DNA from 3 places in the Halobacillus trueperi genome. Region 2 is predicted to be linked to each of the others. Evidence: riboswitches for the same ligand, from Rfam matches in the RefSeq annotation. Region 2 holds a riboswitch; each other region holds the start of a gene.
What was found. A riboswitch is a leader RNA that binds a small molecule or an ion and turns the genes downstream of it on or off. The one in region 2 is predicted to bind S-adenosylmethionine.

Region 1: linked by a shared signal. The riboswitch ahead of DYE48_RS19120 (sulfite exporter TauE/SafE family protein) and the one ahead of msrA (peptide-methionine (S)-S-oxide reductase MsrA) in region 2 are both predicted to bind S-adenosylmethionine.
Region 3: linked by a shared signal. The riboswitch ahead of DYE48_RS18715 (thiolase family protein) and the one ahead of msrA (peptide-methionine (S)-S-oxide reductase MsrA) in region 2 are both predicted to bind S-adenosylmethionine.

Annotation. Positions count from the first base shown of each region.
Region 1 covers NZ_QUAE01000027.1:31,240-37,350, forward strand. The annotation lists gene cobA (uroporphyrinogen-III C-methyltransferase) at 1-108, opposite strand, end outside; gene cysC (adenylyl-sulfate kinase) at 122-718, opposite strand; gene sat (sulfate adenylyltransferase) at 724-1,872, opposite strand; gene DYE48_RS19115 (phosphoadenylyl-sulfate reductase) at 1,886-2,620, opposite strand; SAM riboswitch class I at 2,702-2,808, opposite strand; SAM riboswitch class I at 2,980-3,077, shown strand; gene DYE48_RS19120 (sulfite exporter TauE/SafE family protein) at 3,205-4,086, shown strand; gene DYE48_RS19125 (DAK2 domain-containing protein) at 4,124-5,791, opposite strand; gene DYE48_RS19130 (Asp23/Gls24 family envelope stress response protein) at 5,823-6,111, opposite strand, start outside.
Region 2 covers NZ_QUAE01000013.1:62,212-68,322, reverse strand. The annotation lists gene DYE48_RS14745 (DinB family protein) at 1-290, opposite strand, end outside; gene DYE48_RS14740 (alpha/beta hydrolase family protein) at 473-1,348, shown strand; gene DYE48_RS14735 (AIM24 family protein) at 1,525-2,217, shown strand; SAM riboswitch class I at 2,385-2,506, shown strand; gene msrA (peptide-methionine (S)-S-oxide reductase MsrA) at 2,628-3,101, shown strand; gene DYE48_RS14725 (ion channel) at 3,150-3,554, opposite strand; gene eutH (ethanolamine utilization protein EutH) at 3,699-4,817, shown strand; gene DYE48_RS14715 (peroxiredoxin-like family protein) at 4,841-5,494, shown strand; gene DYE48_RS14705 (ribonuclease H-like YkuK family protein) at 5,815-6,111, opposite strand, start outside.
Region 3 covers NZ_QUAE01000025.1:37,736-43,846, forward strand. The annotation lists gene DYE48_RS21265 (thiolase family protein) at 1-160, opposite strand, end outside; gene DYE48_RS18710 (acetoacetate--CoA ligase) at 160-2,103, opposite strand; gene DYE48_RS18715 (thiolase family protein) at 2,124-3,278, opposite strand; SAM riboswitch class I at 3,350-3,457, opposite strand; SAM riboswitch class I at 3,524-3,628, opposite strand; gene DYE48_RS18720 (hypothetical protein) at 4,037-4,252, shown strand; gene DYE48_RS18725 (S-layer homology domain-containing protein) at 4,589-6,111, shown strand, end outside.

The DNA of each region.
Region 1 (6,111 bases), on a different contig from region 2:
CAAACGATCATAGAGAATGACGTCTGCTTTTTGTATCGCTTTTAACCCTTTCACTGTTATGAGGTCGTAATCCCCCGGTCCCGCTCCCACAATATAAACGTTTGTCATCTTCCGGCCCCTTTCATTCCACCCAATTTTTATCTTGTAAAAGCTTCCATACTTGTTCAGCACAGTTTTCCACATCATAAGTTTTAGAATCGAGCACCAGTTCCGGATGGAGGGGTACTTCATAAGGAGCATCAATACCTGTAAATCCTTTGATTTCTCCATTTCTCGCTTTCTTATATAGCCCTTTCGGATCACGAGTTTCACACTCTTCCACAGGGCAGTCGACATGGATCTCAATAAAATCCCCCGTTGGCACAGAGGCCCTTACAAGATCCCGATCTTTTTGATAAGGAGAAATGAACGCTGTTAAAACGATGGTTCCACTGTCGGCAAAGAGTTTCGCGACTTCACCAATCCGTCTGATGTTCTCCTCCCTGTCTTTTTCCGAAAACCCGAGGTCTGAGTTAAGTCCATGTCTCACATTGTCGCCATCGAGCAAATAGGTTTGGATTCCTTTTTCGTGCAGAACTTTGTTCAACCGGTTGGCAATGCTTGATTTACCTGAGCCCGAGAGGCCGGTAAACCAGAGCACTCCGCTTTGGTGCCCATTTTTCCTGCGATAAGCTTCTTTCCCAATGGATGCTTCATGCCAGGTCAAATTTTTGTTCATGCTCCTCACCCTTTCACTTCCACGGTTTCTTTCTGCAGTCCTTCGATTAAGACGTCCACCACTTCAGGACGGCTGAACGTTTTTGGAGGTTTTTCTCCTTTACGCAGTAACTCTCTCACTTTCGTCCCTGACAAGATCATGTGATGTTCTTTGTCGTGGGGGCAGGTTTTATGAGAAGCCATCGATTCACAGGCTTTACAGTAAAAACTGTGTTCAAAGAAAAGAGGAGTAATGCCAAGTTCCCCATTTTCGTAATGGCTGAAGATTTTCTGTGCATCATATGTGCCATAGTAATCACCGACCCCTGCGTGATCACGTCCGACAATGAAATGAGAGCACCCGAAATTCTTCCTGACGATCGCATGAAAGATCGCCTCCCGCGGCCCTGCGTACCTCATCGCAGCATTGAATACGGCCAAAGTGACTCTTTCTTTTGGGTAATAGTTCTCTAGAAGAACTTGATAACTCTTCATCCGGACATCACTGGGAATATCATCACTTTTCGTTTCGCCCACCAGCGGATTTAAAAACAATCCATCCACTGTCTCAAGCGCAGCTTTCTGGATATATTCGTGAGCTCTATGAACAGGGTTTCGTGTTTGGAAACCTACGACCTTTTTCCAACCGAGTTGTTGAAAAAGCTCCCTTGATTCTTTTGGATCTAGATAAAATGATTTCCCATGTTCGTAAGGAGGTTTTTGAAATACTTCGATTTCACCTGCTGCATACCAGTCTCCTCTGTCGAATAATTTTTTCACACCGGGGTGAGCAGATTCTTTTGTTAAGTACACGTTTTGAGCTTCCTTTTCCTTATCCGGTTTAAATCGATCTGTTATCGTAATCGTCCCATATACAATCCCGTCCTTGACCAACTGCGCTTTCTTTCCAAGCGTCTGAACCTGTGCCTCTGTGATCGGGAGCGTAATAGGAATACTCCATGGAGTGCCATCTTTCAACCTCATCGTATCAACGACAGATTCATAGTCTTCTTTGTTCATAAACCCTTTTAAAGGACTATAAGCACCATTTGCAATTAAACCGACATCACTTAATGCCATTGAATCAAGCTCGATAATATCTTCCGGCAGCTCCTCCGGTCTCGTTTCCTTCCACCTGTTTACAAGCACTCCACCGTGCGGGGTTATAATCGACATGCAAATTCCTCCTTTATGAATTTTCCTCTTCTACAGACTCTGCTGTGTGTAACCCACATTCAGTTTTATTGAACCCTTCCCATCTGCCTGACCTCCCATCATCTGAAGCTTGAGCGGTACATGGGATGCATCCGACACTGGGATAATTTCGATCGTGCAATTCATTGTAATCCAACCTATTTAGTCGGATATATTGCCATACGTCTTCCCACGTCCAGTGAATCAAGGGGCATACTTTTATGGATTTAAATCTCTCATCCTTGTTAACGAAATTCGTATTCTGACGACTGGGGGATTGTTCACGTCTCAGTCCCGACAGCCATGCTTTCCTCCCGCTTAGGGCATCTTCGAGTGGTTTAATTTTACGGATGTAACAACATTGATCCGGCTTCCGTTTCCAAAGGGCGGATCCGAATTTCTCAGCTTGTTCTTCCAGAGTAATCTCAGGTTTTTTCATCGTTATGTTTAACTTCGGGTACCTCTTTTTCACTTTTTCAATAAGCTGATAGGTTTCTTGAAAATGGATTTCTGTATCAAGAAAAACGACTTCGGCATCCGGCTTCTCCTTGGAAATCAAATCAATGAGAACGATACCTTCTGCTCCGAAACTGCAGGCATACACAATGTCCTCATATTGAGTGTAAGCCCAGCGAATGACTTCCGCTGCTCCTTTGGTATCGTCGTCTTTCGGTGGATCCCCTTCAAATGGATTTTCAAAAGATTGGTACGTGACGAGTGGTTGTTTCATTTCATCCTCCTTTCTTAAAGCAAAAATGCCTTTCTTCGCGATAAGAAGAAAGGCATTTACGAATAAATGTAAACTACATTCTCCTTATCTTCTCAAGCGCTTAACACTTGCTGGAATTGGCACAGTATCTGTGTAGATCCGTTGCCGAGGCTTCGAAGGGCCAGTCCCTCCACCTCTCTAGATAAGAAAAGGTATGAAATTTTCTGAAAAACAAGTTGATACAAATCTTATGCTCCTTAGCATCATATGTCAATGCTTTTTAGAAAAATCACAATTTTTTATGTTTTTTTATACTATATGATTGACAAATAAAACCATGTCCGTTAGTTTTAGAATTATTCTTAAAATCACTCATACGATCCTTATGAAGAGTCGGGGGAGGAACCTGGTCTAACTATCCCGCAGCAACCTTTAAGAAGGTGCTCATTCCAGCAGCCAGAAGGCTGAAAGATAAGGTGCGGATTACTCCCCCTTCTTTCAGATGGGGGAGTTTTATTTTTTTTGATTATAAAACCTAGTAAATGCATAGGAATAATGAAATATATTTTTCCACACATTGAACTATTTAAAAGGAGTGGTACACTTTGCAAAAACTGACGATTTTCGCTCTCATTGGTTTTGTTGCTCAACTGATGGATGGAGCACTCGGCATGGGGTTTGGGCTGAGCTCATCAACCATTCTCTTATCCTATGGACTTGCTCCTGCTGTAGCATCCGCTTCCATCCATATGTCTCAGATCGCCACAACGGCTGTTTCAGGCTTTTCCCACTATAAATTTGGAAATGTAGACAAACGCCTTGTCATGATTATCGCAGTTCCTGGTGCCATCAGTGCCTTTTTAGGGGCGGCATTTTTAAGCTATATATCAGGGGAATTCATTAGACCTTACATATCCATATTCCTACTCACACTAGGGATTTATATCATTTTTCGTTTCCTATACCTTTCGAAAAAAACAAATACCAAAGAAAAAAAGTCTGTAAACAAACGTTTCCTCTTGCCACTTGGAATTGCCGGGGGTTTTTTGGATAGTGTCGGAGGGGGTGGATGGGGGCCTGTGAATACACCTGCGCTTCTTTCTAAATCAGGGATCGCTCCAAGGAAAGTCATCGGGACGGTGGATACGAGCGAATTTCTGGTAACGATTTCAGCCACGGCTGGTTTTTTGATTTTTTTAGGTCATGACCAGTTCAGCTGGCTGCTCATTTCATCTTTCGTTATAGGCGGTGTTGTGGCGGCACCCATCGCCGCCTGGCTTGTCAAAACCCTTCCTTCTTCTGTTCTAGGTGTATTGGCCGGAGGTTTTATCATACTTACAAATTCGAGGACTTTACTTTCTTCGATCCAAGTCAGTGATTCGATCTTAACGTTTGTGTACACTTGCCTGCTATCCGGCTATCTCTTAATTGTTGTTTTTTCTATTCGAAACCATCTTCGAGTCAAGGTGGTTCGAAAACAAGCATAAAAGAAACGCAGCCCCAACAGCTGCGTTCCTGCACGTTTTATTCGATTGAAAAGATATAGGAGTAAATCGGCTGTCCACCATTGTGGATTTCCACTTCCAGATCTTCATACGTTTCTTCTATGAATGATTCAAGTTCTGCTACATCTTTTTCGTCGACTTCTTCACCTGTCAAGATGGTCAGAATTTCATCTTCATCTTCGTCGATCATTTGATTCAACAACGTTTTAGCAGTCGTCAATGCATCTTGATCTGTAGCGGAGATTTTGCCATCGGCGATTCCCATGAAATGGCCTTTAGAAATGTCCAACCCATCAATTTGTGTATCTCTGACGGCGTACGTAATTTGACCTGTCTTCACTTCAGCCATGAGGCTGAGCATTTCCTCTTTATTCGCATCAAGATCCGCTTCCGGGTTGAACCCAAGAAGGGCGCTCATCCCTTGAGGAATCGTTTTCGATGGAATGACAGCCACCTCTACATCCGCTAATTCTGCCGCTTGTTCAGCAGCCATGACGATATTCTTGTTATTCGGCAAGACAAGCACTCGTTTCGCATGTGCTTCTTTAATCGCTTCTGAAAGATCTTGAGTACTCGGGTTCATTGTTTGACCGCCCTGGATGACAACAGTAGCTCCAAGACTTTCAAACAATTTCTTGATTCCGTCTCCCATGCTTACTGTCACGATTCCGTACTCTGCTTTTTCCTCTGACTTTGGCTTGGCTTTCTTTTTGTCACCAACGATCGACGTATGCTGCTCACGCATATTCTCGATCTTCATGTTGACAAGACTGCCGTATCTTTGCCCCAAGGTCATCGCTTCACCTGGATATTCCACGTGGACATGGACTTTGATCAAGTCTTCATCAGAAACGACAAGCAGAGAATCGCCCATTTCACTGAGCTCATTACGGAAGGCTTCTTCATCATATGGATGTTCAGCAAGTTTATCTTCTTCAAATTTGACCATGAATTCTGTGCAATAGCCAAATTCAATATCCTCTGTATTCATGAAATCCTGATTTAGCTTGTGGTGTTCAGCGTTGACCATGTCATCCATCGATACTGTATCATCAAGATCAGGAACCTCTTCCCCTTTTAAGTTGGCTAGGAAACCTTCATAAATCGTGACAAGGCCCTGACCGCCACTATCTACTACACCCACTTCTTTCAATACTGGAAGCAGTTCAGGCGTATGCTTCAATGATTTTTTCGCTGCTTGAACGACTCCTTCGATGAATGGAATGAAGTCATCTTCTTTTTTAGCAATCTCGACAGATGCTTCGGCAGTCTCTCTTGCTACAGTAAGAATGGTTCCTTCCACAGGTTTCATGACGGCTTTATATGCTGTGGCGGCCCCGCCTTGAAGAGCGTCCGAAAAGTCTTTGGTTGTAATGACTTCTTTACCTTCAATCGCCTTTGAAAAACCCCGGAAAATTTGGGAGAGAATAACACCTGAGTTACCACGCGCTCCCATTAAGAGACCTTTGGATAAAGATTGGGCCACTGTTCCTACATGATTCTGGTCCACATTCCGTACTTCTTCAGCTCCAGAAGTCATGGACAGATTCATATTCGTCCCCGTATCTCCATCCGGTACAGGGAAAACATTCAAAGCATCGATCATTTGTGAGTTCTGCTTTAAATGATGAGCTCCTTGCAAGATCATTTCGGCAAGCGTCTTGCCGTCTAACTTTTGTAACGTCACACTTACTTCCTCCTTTGACTACAACCGCGATCTATTCAGTTGTCACACGAACTCCCTGAATGAAAATATTCACAGAATCCACGGACAAACCAACTGTTTTGTTTAGTGTGTATTTTACTTGTGATTGGACATTATGAGCGACTTCGGAAATTTTCGTACCGTAGCTCACGATAATGTACATGTCTATATGGAGGCGATCTTCATCCTGTCTGACAACGACTCCTCTGGAAAAATTCTCTTTGCGGAGCATTTCAGATAAACCATCACGGATCTGATTTTTAGATGCCATCCCGACGATGCCGTAGCACTCGACAGCAGCT
Region 2 (6,111 bases):
GCTTCATTCAATGTATTGAACTCGCCTTTCGGGCGAACGGCCTCTGGTGCCTCGACTTTATAATCGCGGTTGGTCGTCTTATGGATCGGTTTTTCTGTCGCTTGTTGTGTGTCTCCTTGCTTGAGAGCCTGGTTAATCTGATAAACGATTAATTGTTCCATTAAGTATAAATGTTCTAAAACTTCAAGGATGGACCAACGATCTTCTTCAGGCTTGACGGATGCTTCTTGCTCTGAAACTTCTTCAACAAAATGGAGCAGTTCTTTTCTTTTTTCATCTAAGCCATACATACAGATTCTCCCTTTCAAGTGAAGTTACATAGAGTCTATCACAACTGCTATAGAAGTTTCTTTCCCCACCCCCTCCATATATGAAACCTTTCGCACGCCCTTACGTATTAAAGATAAGAAAAGGGAAATATTTCATGACCAGGTCATACAGATTATTCCAATTATGCGGGAGGGGGAATAAGGTGAAGAAGTTGCTGGGGGCTTTCTTAGTTTTCCTTTGTTTTATCGGTGCCGTGGTATTCTTTGTAGACGCTAAAGAAGAAACCTTGCTGCAGAGTAAGGAAGAGGTAGAAATTGGTGTACCAGGTGTTACAGGATATTCCATTACATACAAAAGCAATGGTGTTGAAATTCCCGGGCTTTGGATAGAACCGGATGAAGTGGAAGGGAGTCTTCCATTACTTATTCACAATCGTGGAGGGGTGGGGGAAAGTTCGTTGACCGAGGCCCAAGAATTGAAAAATCTGTCTTACTGGGCAGAGCAGGGGTATGCTGTATTAGCGACTCATTACAGAGAAAATGCGGAAGGAAAGTTTGAACCTACTGAAAAGAAAGACTTTGTCCGAGATGTCCTGGATTTAAAGAAGGTTGGGGCAGAGCTTAATCATGTCGATGAAGACCGAACAGTCATGCTAGGGTATTCCTGTGGCGGGTGGATGAGTTTGCTTGCCGTTCAACAAGAAATGGATGTGGATGCTGTCGCTGTTATTGGAGCCATTACCGATTTAAAGCAGTTGTATCTAACAGAACCTGAACCTGTTCAAAAACAAATCGAACGTTTGATGGGAGAACCAGGGGGAGAAGAAAGCTGGTATCGTGAACTTGCTCCCATCCATTGGGTAGAGGACATCAATGTACCAATATTAATGCTTCACGGAGAAAGAGATCGGACAGTTCCGATTGAACAGGCGCGATTGTTTGCAACTTTAATGGAAAGTGAGCATGATCTCCATCGGTATGTTGAATATGAAAACGGGGACCACGGACTAAGGCTGCATTTCAAAGAGTATGCGCCTGAGGTGTTGGATTGGTTTGACAAGCATTTGGAGGGAGAATAAAAATCCTTATTTACAGTAGGAATTTGTCCGTCTTTATTGAATAGTAAATGACGAAGGCTCATTAAAATCATAGCCTCTAAGATCCGAAAACTTTAGGACTCGATTTTGATCCATCGTGGTATAGAAGCAATGAGGAAGCATAAATATTCTTAGAATATGCTAAGGAGGAACAGATGATGAGTGACTACTCCATCGATGAATTTATTAGAAAAACGAAGCAGGATGAATCCGAGAATGATTACTTTGAGCTGGAGACCCCGAGAATCCTTGAGGTGAATCTTCTTGATCAAGTATGGGCCAAAGCAGGCGCGATGATTTCCTATAATGGAAATATCAAATTTGAAAGAGAGGGCATCCTTGAGCATGGCGTTGGTCGTTTATTTAAAAAAGCGATGACTGGTGAAGGGAGTTCTTTAATGAAGGCTACTGGCCGTGGTCGTCTTTACCTTGCAGACCAGGGCAAGAAGATTACTATTTTTGACCTGGATAATGAAACAATCACAGTGAATGGAAACGACCTTCTGGCATTTGAGCCCAGCATTGACTGGGATATAAAACTGATGAAAAAAGTGGCCGGAATGGTATCTGGTGGTTTATTCAATGTAACCCTCAGCGGAAGTGGACGCGTCGCGATTACTTCGCACTATGAACCATTGACGCTGCTAGTCCGTCCAGGAGAACCTGTAATCACTGACCCGCATGCTACTGTTGCCTGGTCCGGGCACTTGGAGCCGAATTTTAGAACAGACATCAGTTTCAAAACGTTGATTGGACGCGGAAGTGGGGAATCCATTCAAATGGAGTTTGAAGGCGATGGATTCGTCATTGTTCAGCCGTTCGAAGAAGTTTACACGACAGGGCAGAGCTGAGCTGAAGCGGATTTTTTTACAGACAGGCATGAGCATGTTAAGCTCTGAATACAATGAAATCAAGAAAGAACTTGATGTGCATTCTTGTGAAATTTTTAATCTATTATCCTTTACTTCGTTACAAAAACGTAGTACTATGGATACTAACAAAAATAAATAACGGAAACTTCTTATCCAGAGAGGCGGAGGGACTGGCCCTTTGATGCCCGGCAACCATCGAATCAATCTACGGATTGACGAGAACGGTGCCAATTCCTGTAGAATGTATCAACATTCTAAGAGATGAGAGGATCGTGCGGATATTAGCGACCCCTTTTCTTACTGGATAAGAAAAGGGGTCTTTTCGTGTAAGCACCATAACCGTCAAGGCTCTCGATAGAAGTTGCGTTAAGGGAAAGGAAAGATGTCAAATGGCAACAGCTATTTTCGGTGCAGGATGTTTTTGGGGAGTAGAAGCGTTTTTTGAAAAATTTGAAGGGGTGACAGGAACAAAGGTCGGTTATATTGGCGGCCATCTGGATAACCCGACATACGAACAAGTTAAAGCAGGGAAGAGTGGACACGCGGAATCTGTGAAAGTGAACTACGATCCAACCGTAATCACTTATGCAGAACTTGTAAATATCTTCTTTGAAGCTCACGATCCGACTTCCCGCAACAAGCAGGGAATCGACGTTGGTCACCAATACCGTTCTGTCATTTTTTATTCGGATGCAAGCCAGAAGTACATTGCTGAAGAAAAAATTAAAGAATGGGAAGGTAAAGGGATTTTCAAACGCCCGATCGTTACAGAAGTAGAAGAGGCCACAACTTTTTATGAAGCAGAAGAGCATCACCAGAAATATTTACAAAAGCATGGATCTGCCGCATGCTCCATTGGATAATAAGAAAGGACCCTTTCGCGAGGGTCCTTTTTATATAGGTAAACCTTCTTAATCTTCTTTTTGCCTGGATGCATCCATGGCTTTTAAGAAATAGGCTGTAGGGAGAAGGATGCCGATTCCCGATTCAAGCAATGCAAAAAAACGGGCCATCCCAACAGGGAGCATGTCACCATAACCTACGCTCAACAAGGTTTCCCCACTGAAGTAAAGCAAGTCCAAAAAGGTTGGGTCGACAGGTTCCCGTGATGATAAACTAGTAACTAGAATGACTCCATCTAAAGATAGCAAATAGTAGAGGACCGTAAACCCTAGTAATACACCTGTCAGTACAAAAAATAATTGAAAAAAAAGTGCCGTGCTGAAGTAGCTTTTTCTGTATGTTTTATTCGTGAAAAAGTACACGAGATTCGCTGCAATGAAAATGACCGCAACGATGAACAGAGCTTGTACCATTTCTTCTTCTCCTTTATAAAAAAATTGAATGGCTATGTCAGCATCCACTGGGTAAAGACGAGCAAGCCATTATAGAAGAACTCCTACCCTGTGTAGAAGTTCCCGTAAACATTGATTAAAAAATGTAAGGAAGGGGCTGGGCTTTTGTGGGTTAATGACGCGATTCTAATTGTGATGTGTATCTTCATGGTATTAGGTGCCCTTGATTATTATGTGCTTAATCACCGCCTATCTCTCGGGTGGCGTTTTTACGAAGCGTTTATGATGATGGGACCGCTTGCACTTTCGATGGTAGGGATCATATCCCTAGCACCTGTACTGTCCCAGTGGCTGGCCCCTGTCATCCGCCCGTTGTTTTTATGGTTCGGGGCGGATCCGTCGATGTTTGCATCCATGATGCTTGCTATTGATATGGGTGCCTACCCTTTGGCAGAATCTCTAGCTGTGGACGAGGGAGCGGCCACTTTTTCCTGGGCACTCCTCGGTACGATGATGGGACCGACGCTTGTTTTTACAATTCCTGTTGCGCTTACGATTGTAAAAAAGGAAGATCGGCCTTTCTTTTCAAAGGGAATTTTAGCAGGTTTAGTTACGGTTCCGATCGGATGCTTTGTCGGTGGTGCACTGGCAGGATATGAAGCGGCGTGGATGTTACGTAATTTGACGCCGGCTATCTTGCTTTCCGCCTGTATCGGGGCGGGATTATGGTTGTTCACGAACATAACGATCCGGTTATTTTCTTATTTCGGAAAAACCATTGAAATCATCATCATTACAGGTCTTGCTCTCATTATTATCGAAACGTTGACAGGGTTCGTTGTCCTGCCGGGGATGGCTCCTTTATCGGAAGGGATCATCATCGTTGGAAGGATTACCGTTACATTAGCTGGTGCTTATCCTCTTGTCGCTTTCATCAATCAGCGGGGAGAGAGATGGATAGGACAACTGAGTGAAAGGTTAGGCATGAATGCTACGTCCTTAACAGGGCTGATCGCTTCTACGGCGCATCACTTACCCATGTTAGCGACGATGAAAGATATGGATGAACGAGGGAAAACGGTCAATGCTGCGTTTGCGGTGAGTGGGGCGTTTGTTATCGGCAGCCATTTTGCGTTCGTGGCTAGTGTAGAAAAGGACATGATTTTCCCAGTACTTATTGGTAAATTAACAGCTGGGGTATTAGCCGTTGGTCTTGCCTTATGGATGACGAGAGAGAGCAAATCAGTTTCTTCGAGTGTCGCACCCCTATATAATGAAAAGTGAATCCGCCGAAAAGGAGTTTTTTCATGAAGACAGAAATGAGAAAGCATTATAACGATTACATTGAAAAATTCAAGAAAGCAACTCCTGATGAAATACAAGAAAAAATGAAGAAGGCGATTGATGAACTTGAATCTTCAAATGATGGAGAAGGTTTGTCAGCAGGAGAGAAAGCGCCAAACTTCAACTTGCCTGACGCGAAGGGGGAAACGGTCGAGCTTTATGAACAATTAAAAAGTGGCCCGGTCGTCCTTACTTTTTATCGCGGAGGATGGTGTCCTTATTGCAACATGGAACTGAGAGCCTATCAGCAAATCCTAGATGAGATTCATGGAGAAGGAGCTGAATTGATTGCGATTAGTCCACAAACCCCCGATCAGTCACTGACGACACAGGAGAAAAATCAACTGAACTATCATGTGCTGAGCGACGTTGGGAATGAAGTGGCCAATCAATACAATTTAGTGTACCAATTACCAGATTACCTTGTAGAGGTATATAAAGACAAAGGGCTGCAAGTGGACAAACATAATGGCGACGAAACTTGGACCCTGCCTGTCTCCGCAACATATATCATTGATACAGATGGGACGATTTTGTATGACTATACGAAGGCTGATTATAAAGATCGCGCCGAACCGTCTGACGTTCTTGAAGAATTGAAAAAAAATAATACGTAAGAACAAAGCGCCCTCTCTATCCAGAGGGCGCTTTGGTATTTTTGTATTACATAAAGAGATTCAGATTCATAAAAAAGAAATAGGCAGCAAGGATAAATATCAAGATACAAAACTGCAGGCAAATCCCAAGGATGCTACATACCTTCCCTCCTAAGGCGAAACGGTATCCCGGTTCTTCGGTGGAAAGTTTACCAAGAGCTTTATTTGCAAAAAGTATCCCTACCCATCCAAGAATGATACCGATAAAAGGAAGAAAGATGGACATGATTCCAAACACACAAGAGGTAACGGCTTTTTGATACAACCATGATCACCTTCCATTACTTTGTATATCGATTGGCGTAACTGCTTGCGACTATGGAATCCGGTTTGATCTTCGCTTCCATTCCGAGCGACTCGATTCTTGCCATCATTTCGTTTACATAGACTCTTGTCCTGTTTCGGTCTCCACTCCCGATATCAATGTGACCTTCGATTGTAAACGTTGCTCCTTTATAAATATAAGGGAGGACGACTTCGATGAGATCATTCTTCTTCTCTTCCGTAAATAAGGCAGCCACTTGCTCCGTTAAGGACGTTTCATAGGAAATACGTTCATGCAATGTCGTCATTTCTCT
Region 3 (6,111 bases), on a different contig from region 2:
CGACAAGCAGGCCGTCGACGTCTTCCTTGGAGATGCCGGCATCCTGAATAGCGAGGCGGACGGATTCTGCAATCAAACTTAAGGTTGTTTTTCCTTCTGAATAACGGACGGGCTTCAGTTCACCGATGCCGATGATCGCCCCTTGGGGTTGGTTGGCCATTACGCGAACTTCCTTTCTGATAGATGACGAAATGATTGTAAGCTGGATGGATTACGTAAGGAGGCTTCGTTTTTCACTGCATCTCCTAAAGCGGCTGTTTTCGCTGCTCCTTCGACCCTTTTTCCATTGATGGTATGGGGGATTTCCTCCACTTGATAAATCCGCTTCGGTACATGGCGAGGAGAAGCTTTGGCACGGATCTGCCTGCGTATTTCTTTTGCCAAGTCTTCCGTCAGTTTTTCTGTCACGACACAAAGGATGATTTCTTCGTCGTTATCTTTCGGTAATCCGAAAACGACGCTGTCATTAATTTCCTTGATATGGTCGACGACACCGTAAATTTCAGCCGTCCCGATGCGGACGCCTCCTGGATTCAATGTCGTATCGGCACGTCCATAAATGATGAACGATTGGTCGATGGTCTGTTCCGCTAAGTCCCCATGTGTCCAAATCCCTGGACGTTTGGAAAAGTAGCTCTTCCGGTAACGTTCCTCTCCACCTTCACCGAAAAAGGTGAGCGGCATGCTTGGGAATGGTTGGGTACAAACAAGGTCACCCTTCTCTTCGTAAACCGATGCTCCTCGCTCATCCAATACATCAACCGCCATTCCTAAAGCTTTGCATGCGATTTCGCCTCGCTTCAATGGATGAACGGGTGATCCCATCACAAAACAGCCGATGATTTCTGTTCCGCCGGAAATGGAAGCAAGGAACAGATCCTGTTTGATGGTTTGATAGATCCAGTTGTACTGTTCAGGTGCTAGTGGAGCTCCGCAGGATAGCAGACTTTTCAAAGTGTCGAGAGAATGACTGCTTTTCAGATCGACGCCTGCTTTCATCAATGTATCTAAATACTTAGGGCTTGTGCCGAAATGGGTGATGCCGACTTCATCCGCAATGTCCCACAAATGGGTGAGGGAATCCTGCCTTACAGGAGAGCCATCATACAACAGGATTGCCGCTTCACTGGCTAACCCTGAAACGAGCCATGGATACATCATCCAGGCGGTATTCGTGTACCAGAACAACACATCATTTTGCTGGACATCACAATGGAGCTGGTGCTCTTTTACATGTTGCAGGAGCGTCCCGCCGACCGAGTGGACGATCGCTTTCGGCAATCCCGTTGTTCCTGATGTATATAAAATATATAAGGGATGGTCAAAAGGGACGGGTTCGAACGTCGGCTCACTGGCTTCATTGTTGCAAAGCTCGTCCCAGGATAGAGATTGGAGTCCTTCTATAGAAGTTTCGCCTCCGAACGTGACGAGGGCGGATAGTCCTTCAAGATGCTCCGTTGTCTGTTTGATTTTGTCCACGATATCGAATGGTTTCTGCTTATATTGATAAGAGGTAGTAGCAAATAATACTTTCGGTTTCACCTGACCAATGCGGTCGACGATTCCTTTCGTCCCGAAGTCCGGGGAACAGGAGGTCCATGTCGCCCCGAGGGAGGTGGTCGCAAGCAGGGCGACCAACCCCTGGATATTGTTCGTCGTGACTCCGGCGACACAATCGCCTTTTTGCACACCTAACTGTTTTAACCCTTCCTGGGCTTTGGCTACGGATTGCCTCAGCTCTTCTAAAGTGATGCTTCGTTGAACCCCTGTCTCATTTGCTTCATAGGCAACGGTCCGATCCAGAGATCCACGCAGCAGGTTTTCAGCGAAATTCAACCGTGCTTCCGGAAACCATGTACTATCGGGCATCGAAGGTCCAGGGATAAACACACGGTCACCTTTCTCTCCGATAATTCCTGCATAATCCCAAACAGCTGACCAAAATTCAGAGAGGTGGGAAACGGACCAACGGTGGAACCGTTCATATGGAAAAAGCGGCTGGCCGGTAAATTCAGCAAAGGCTTTGATATGCGATTGTTCTATTCTTTCGCTCGATGGCTCCCATAGATAAGGGGAACGCTGAGCGGTAATCGATGTAGTCATTAGATCTATCTCCTTTCGGGTTATGAATGAGGAACTTCAATCAACAGGGCCATTCCCTGGCCGCCACCGCCGCAAAGGGAAGCGATCCCTTTTCCTCCGCCGCGCCGTTTCAGTTCATTGGCAAGGGTCAAGACGAGCCGGAATCCTGTGCCGCCTAACGGGTGACCAAGAGCGATTGCGCCACCATTGACATTGACCCGGTCATAATCGATGCCAAGCTCGCGGCAGCTGGCGATCACCACACTGGCAAACGCTTCATTAATTTCAAACAGATCGATATCGTCAGTCGTCAACTGGTGTCTATCTAATAGTTCTTGGATCGCCTGCGATGGTTTCGTCTGTAAACTCGGATCTGGTCCGGCAATCTCTGACCAATCGATGATTTCAGCCAACGGATTCTGCCCGAGTGATTCAGCTTTCTCTTTCGTGGTAACGATCCCAACGCTCGCCCCGTCCGTCATCTGTGACGCATTGCCTGCCGTAATCGTGCCTTCGTTGGAAAAGGCGGGGGAGAGGTTGGATAACTTCTCGACTGTCGTTCCTTTGCGGATGCCTTCATCTTCTTCAAGCAAACCTGCAAAAGGAGCGATTTCCGGCTGCAGCCATCCTGTTTCTTGAGCCTTAGCTGCTCGTTGCTGAGAAAGGGCAGCATATTCATCTTGTTCTTCTCGACTGATTTCAAAGGAGCGGTTTTTCTCATCGGTAAGAGCTCCCATCGATACATCCGTTAAGGCGCACCACAAGCCGTCGTTAAGTAACGTGTCTTTGAGGATGCTATGACCGAGTCCTGCAGAGGCCCTTACTGGAGCGGTATGAGGAGCATTCGTCATCGAGTCGAAGCCACCGACAATGTATAATTCTCCTTCGTTCAGCTGCAGTCTACGGGAGGCATCCGTGATTGTAGCGATTCCCCCTAAGCAGACATTGTTCAATGTGATAGCGGGTGAACCGATGTCTACCCCTGCCTTATAAGCGACTTGCCTCGCAGGGTTTTGGCCACCGCCAGCCTGGATCACTTGAGCAAGCAACACACCATCCGCCTTTTCGGCTATCGGATTTCTCTCAATTAGAGCGTTTAATGCGTGCGATCCGAGTTCTGCTGCGGATTTCTTTTTCAAAGCCCCTTTCCATTTACCGAACGGGGTACGAATGCCATCTAAAAGTACGATACTCATCTATGTAGCCACTCCTTTTTTAAAAATAGAAAGAGCCCTCTTCACAAAAATAAGAAGAGGGCTCTTGGCTCTTCTTATCTTCCAGGATCATCTCCTGCAGGAATTAGCACCTTTTCAAGCGAATGCTTGATGGTTGCCGGGCGTCAACGGGCCAGTCCCTCTGCCTCTCTGGATAAGAAAACATTATTCAATTGAAAATATAAAACCTCTCTATCAGTGATAGAGAGGCTAGAGATTATGTAAATCTCTTATCTTCCTGAGCATTCACTCAGTAGGATTTGGCACCATGCTATCAATATAGCGGTTGCCGGGTTTCACAGGGCCAGTCCCTCCACCTCTCTGGATAAGATGTTCTTTCGTTATTTGGTTAAGTGCCATGTTAGCAAGGGAAAGGATCAGTGTCAATGGATTTTATAGAAAAGTGTGAAAATTAATTTTATTTGGCGCCCAATCTCAAGCGTGTTAGAAAACGAAAAGAAAGCTTAACAGCAGTGTTTTTCGCTAGTATTTCGTATCTTTATCGATTTCATATGTATTTGTGTTTTTTGGAGACTTATGTTGTTGATTACCAGCTAAGTTTATTCTTAATTGTAAAGTCGTTTTTTCTAGGAGAAGCAGGAATTTGGATGAATAGTGTAGTAAATATTTAGTACAAGAATCTACGTTAATTCTTGTCATCCTCGCTATTCCTAACATTAAAAAGAACCTGACGAAGGGATGCAGAAGCGAGGAAAGATATCAAATAAGGGGGCATACACATGGCAGAAGTATCTTCGATGAAACAGGCCGTTGATGTTTTACTTAAAAAGGGATTATCCAAGCGGGAAATCCTAACCAATGTAGATAACAGCCATTTCCCGTTTGAGGATGAAGAAGTTGTGATGACTTTTATTGATCTACAAATTGAGTGTTCCTCTGATGATGAATTTAACAAGTTGGTCGAGTATTTATATGGATTTAATTTGAATCAATAATAGATTTATTCAATTTCACCTCTTTGAGTGTCTGTAAGAGAATGCAGACAGACTTTTTGCTTAGTAAATGATAGTGCTAACTTTAACTGTAAGATCGAACTAAAGGCTAGCGTAGTATCAACCGTTTATGGATGGTACTACGCCATTTTTTATTGGTTATTAAAGCTTATTAAATGAAGCTTAAGTGTTGTTTTGATTTAAAAACTTTAGTCGTATTTATTTAAAAATAATTAACAATTCATCATGCTTTTATACTAAAATAGAGATTGTGTAAATAATGTGTGAATACATAAAGAGAAGGTTTTTTCTTCGTAAAAGAAAGAGGAGAGTGAGTGTATGTTATTTAAAAAAGGAAAAATAGAGCATGTTCTTGTGCTTGCCATTCTGGCGCTTATTGTCTCGCTGGGAGCTCCAGGGGTTAGTCATGCAGGTTCGGATGTTACTCCACCCACATTGAATATGTTGACTGTATCAAAACAGGAGGCTTCGGTTGGGGATGAAGTGAAGGTTACAGCTGATGTGAGCGATGATCTATCGGGTGTGAAAAGAGTCAGTATTAGGTATGAAGCACCTGAAGGAACAGCAGCCAAGCACATAACATTAAATATGAATTCTGCAACGGGAAAATATGAAGGTAGTTTTGAAATTGGAAGATATGATGTCTCGGGACATTGGAAAATAGATTTCTTATACGTGTTAGATGAACAAGATAACCATTACTATTACAACAACTCTTATGGTGGTTCAGAGTATAAACGGGAAACCTCAGAATATGTAGATTTCAGTTCGTATGATGTAGTAGTGTTTGGAACAGAAGAAGATAAAGAGCCGCCTATGCTAAAAGAACTGCAAGTAACACCTAGAAACGTGACGATAGGGGATATAGTAAAGGTATCAGCTGATGTGAGTGATAATTTATCAGGTGTGGAAAGAGTCAGTATCAGGTATGAAGCACCTGAAGGGACAGCGGCCAAGCACATAACATTAAATATGAATTCTGCAACGGGAAAATATGAAGGTAGTTTTGAAATTGGAGAATATGATGTTTCAGGACATTGGAAAATAGATTTTTTATACGTATTAGATGAACAAGATAATCATTACTATTACAACAACTCTTATGGTGGTTCAGAGTATAAACGAGAAACTTCAGAATATGTAGATTTCAGTTCGTATGATGTAGTAGTTTCTGGAACGAAAGAAGATAAAGAGCCACCTAAGCTTGACGATCTTCGTGTAAACCCCACAAATGTGACAAGGGGGGAAATCGTAAAGGTAGCCGCTAATGTAAATGATAATTTATCAGGTGTGAAAAGGGTCAGTATTAGGTATGAAGCACCTGAAGGAACAGCAGCCAAGCACATAACATTAAATATGAACTCTGCAACTGGGAAATACGAAGGTAGTTTCGAAATTGGAGAATATGATGTTTCGGGACATTGGAAAATAGATTTTTTATACGTATTAGATGAACAAGATAACCATTATTATTACAACAACTCTTATGGTGGTTCAGAGTATAAACGAGAAACCTCAGAATATGTAGATTTCAGTTCGTATGATGTAGTCGTAGAAGAAACGGACAAGATTGCCCCAATAACAAGCTTGGATATAACCTCTTCCACTCCAATGAAGAATGAATGGTACCCTTCAAATGTTACAGCTAATTTAAGCGCAACCGATGAAGAAGCCGGCATCAAAAAGGTAGAGTATCGGATAAATGAAGGAAGCTGGACCGAATATACAGAGGCTTTCGAAATTAGCCAGGAAGGCGAAGTTCAGCTTGATTACCGAAGCGTAGACCATGCTGGAAATATAGAGGAAATTCAAACCGAGATCATCAAAATAGATAAAACATC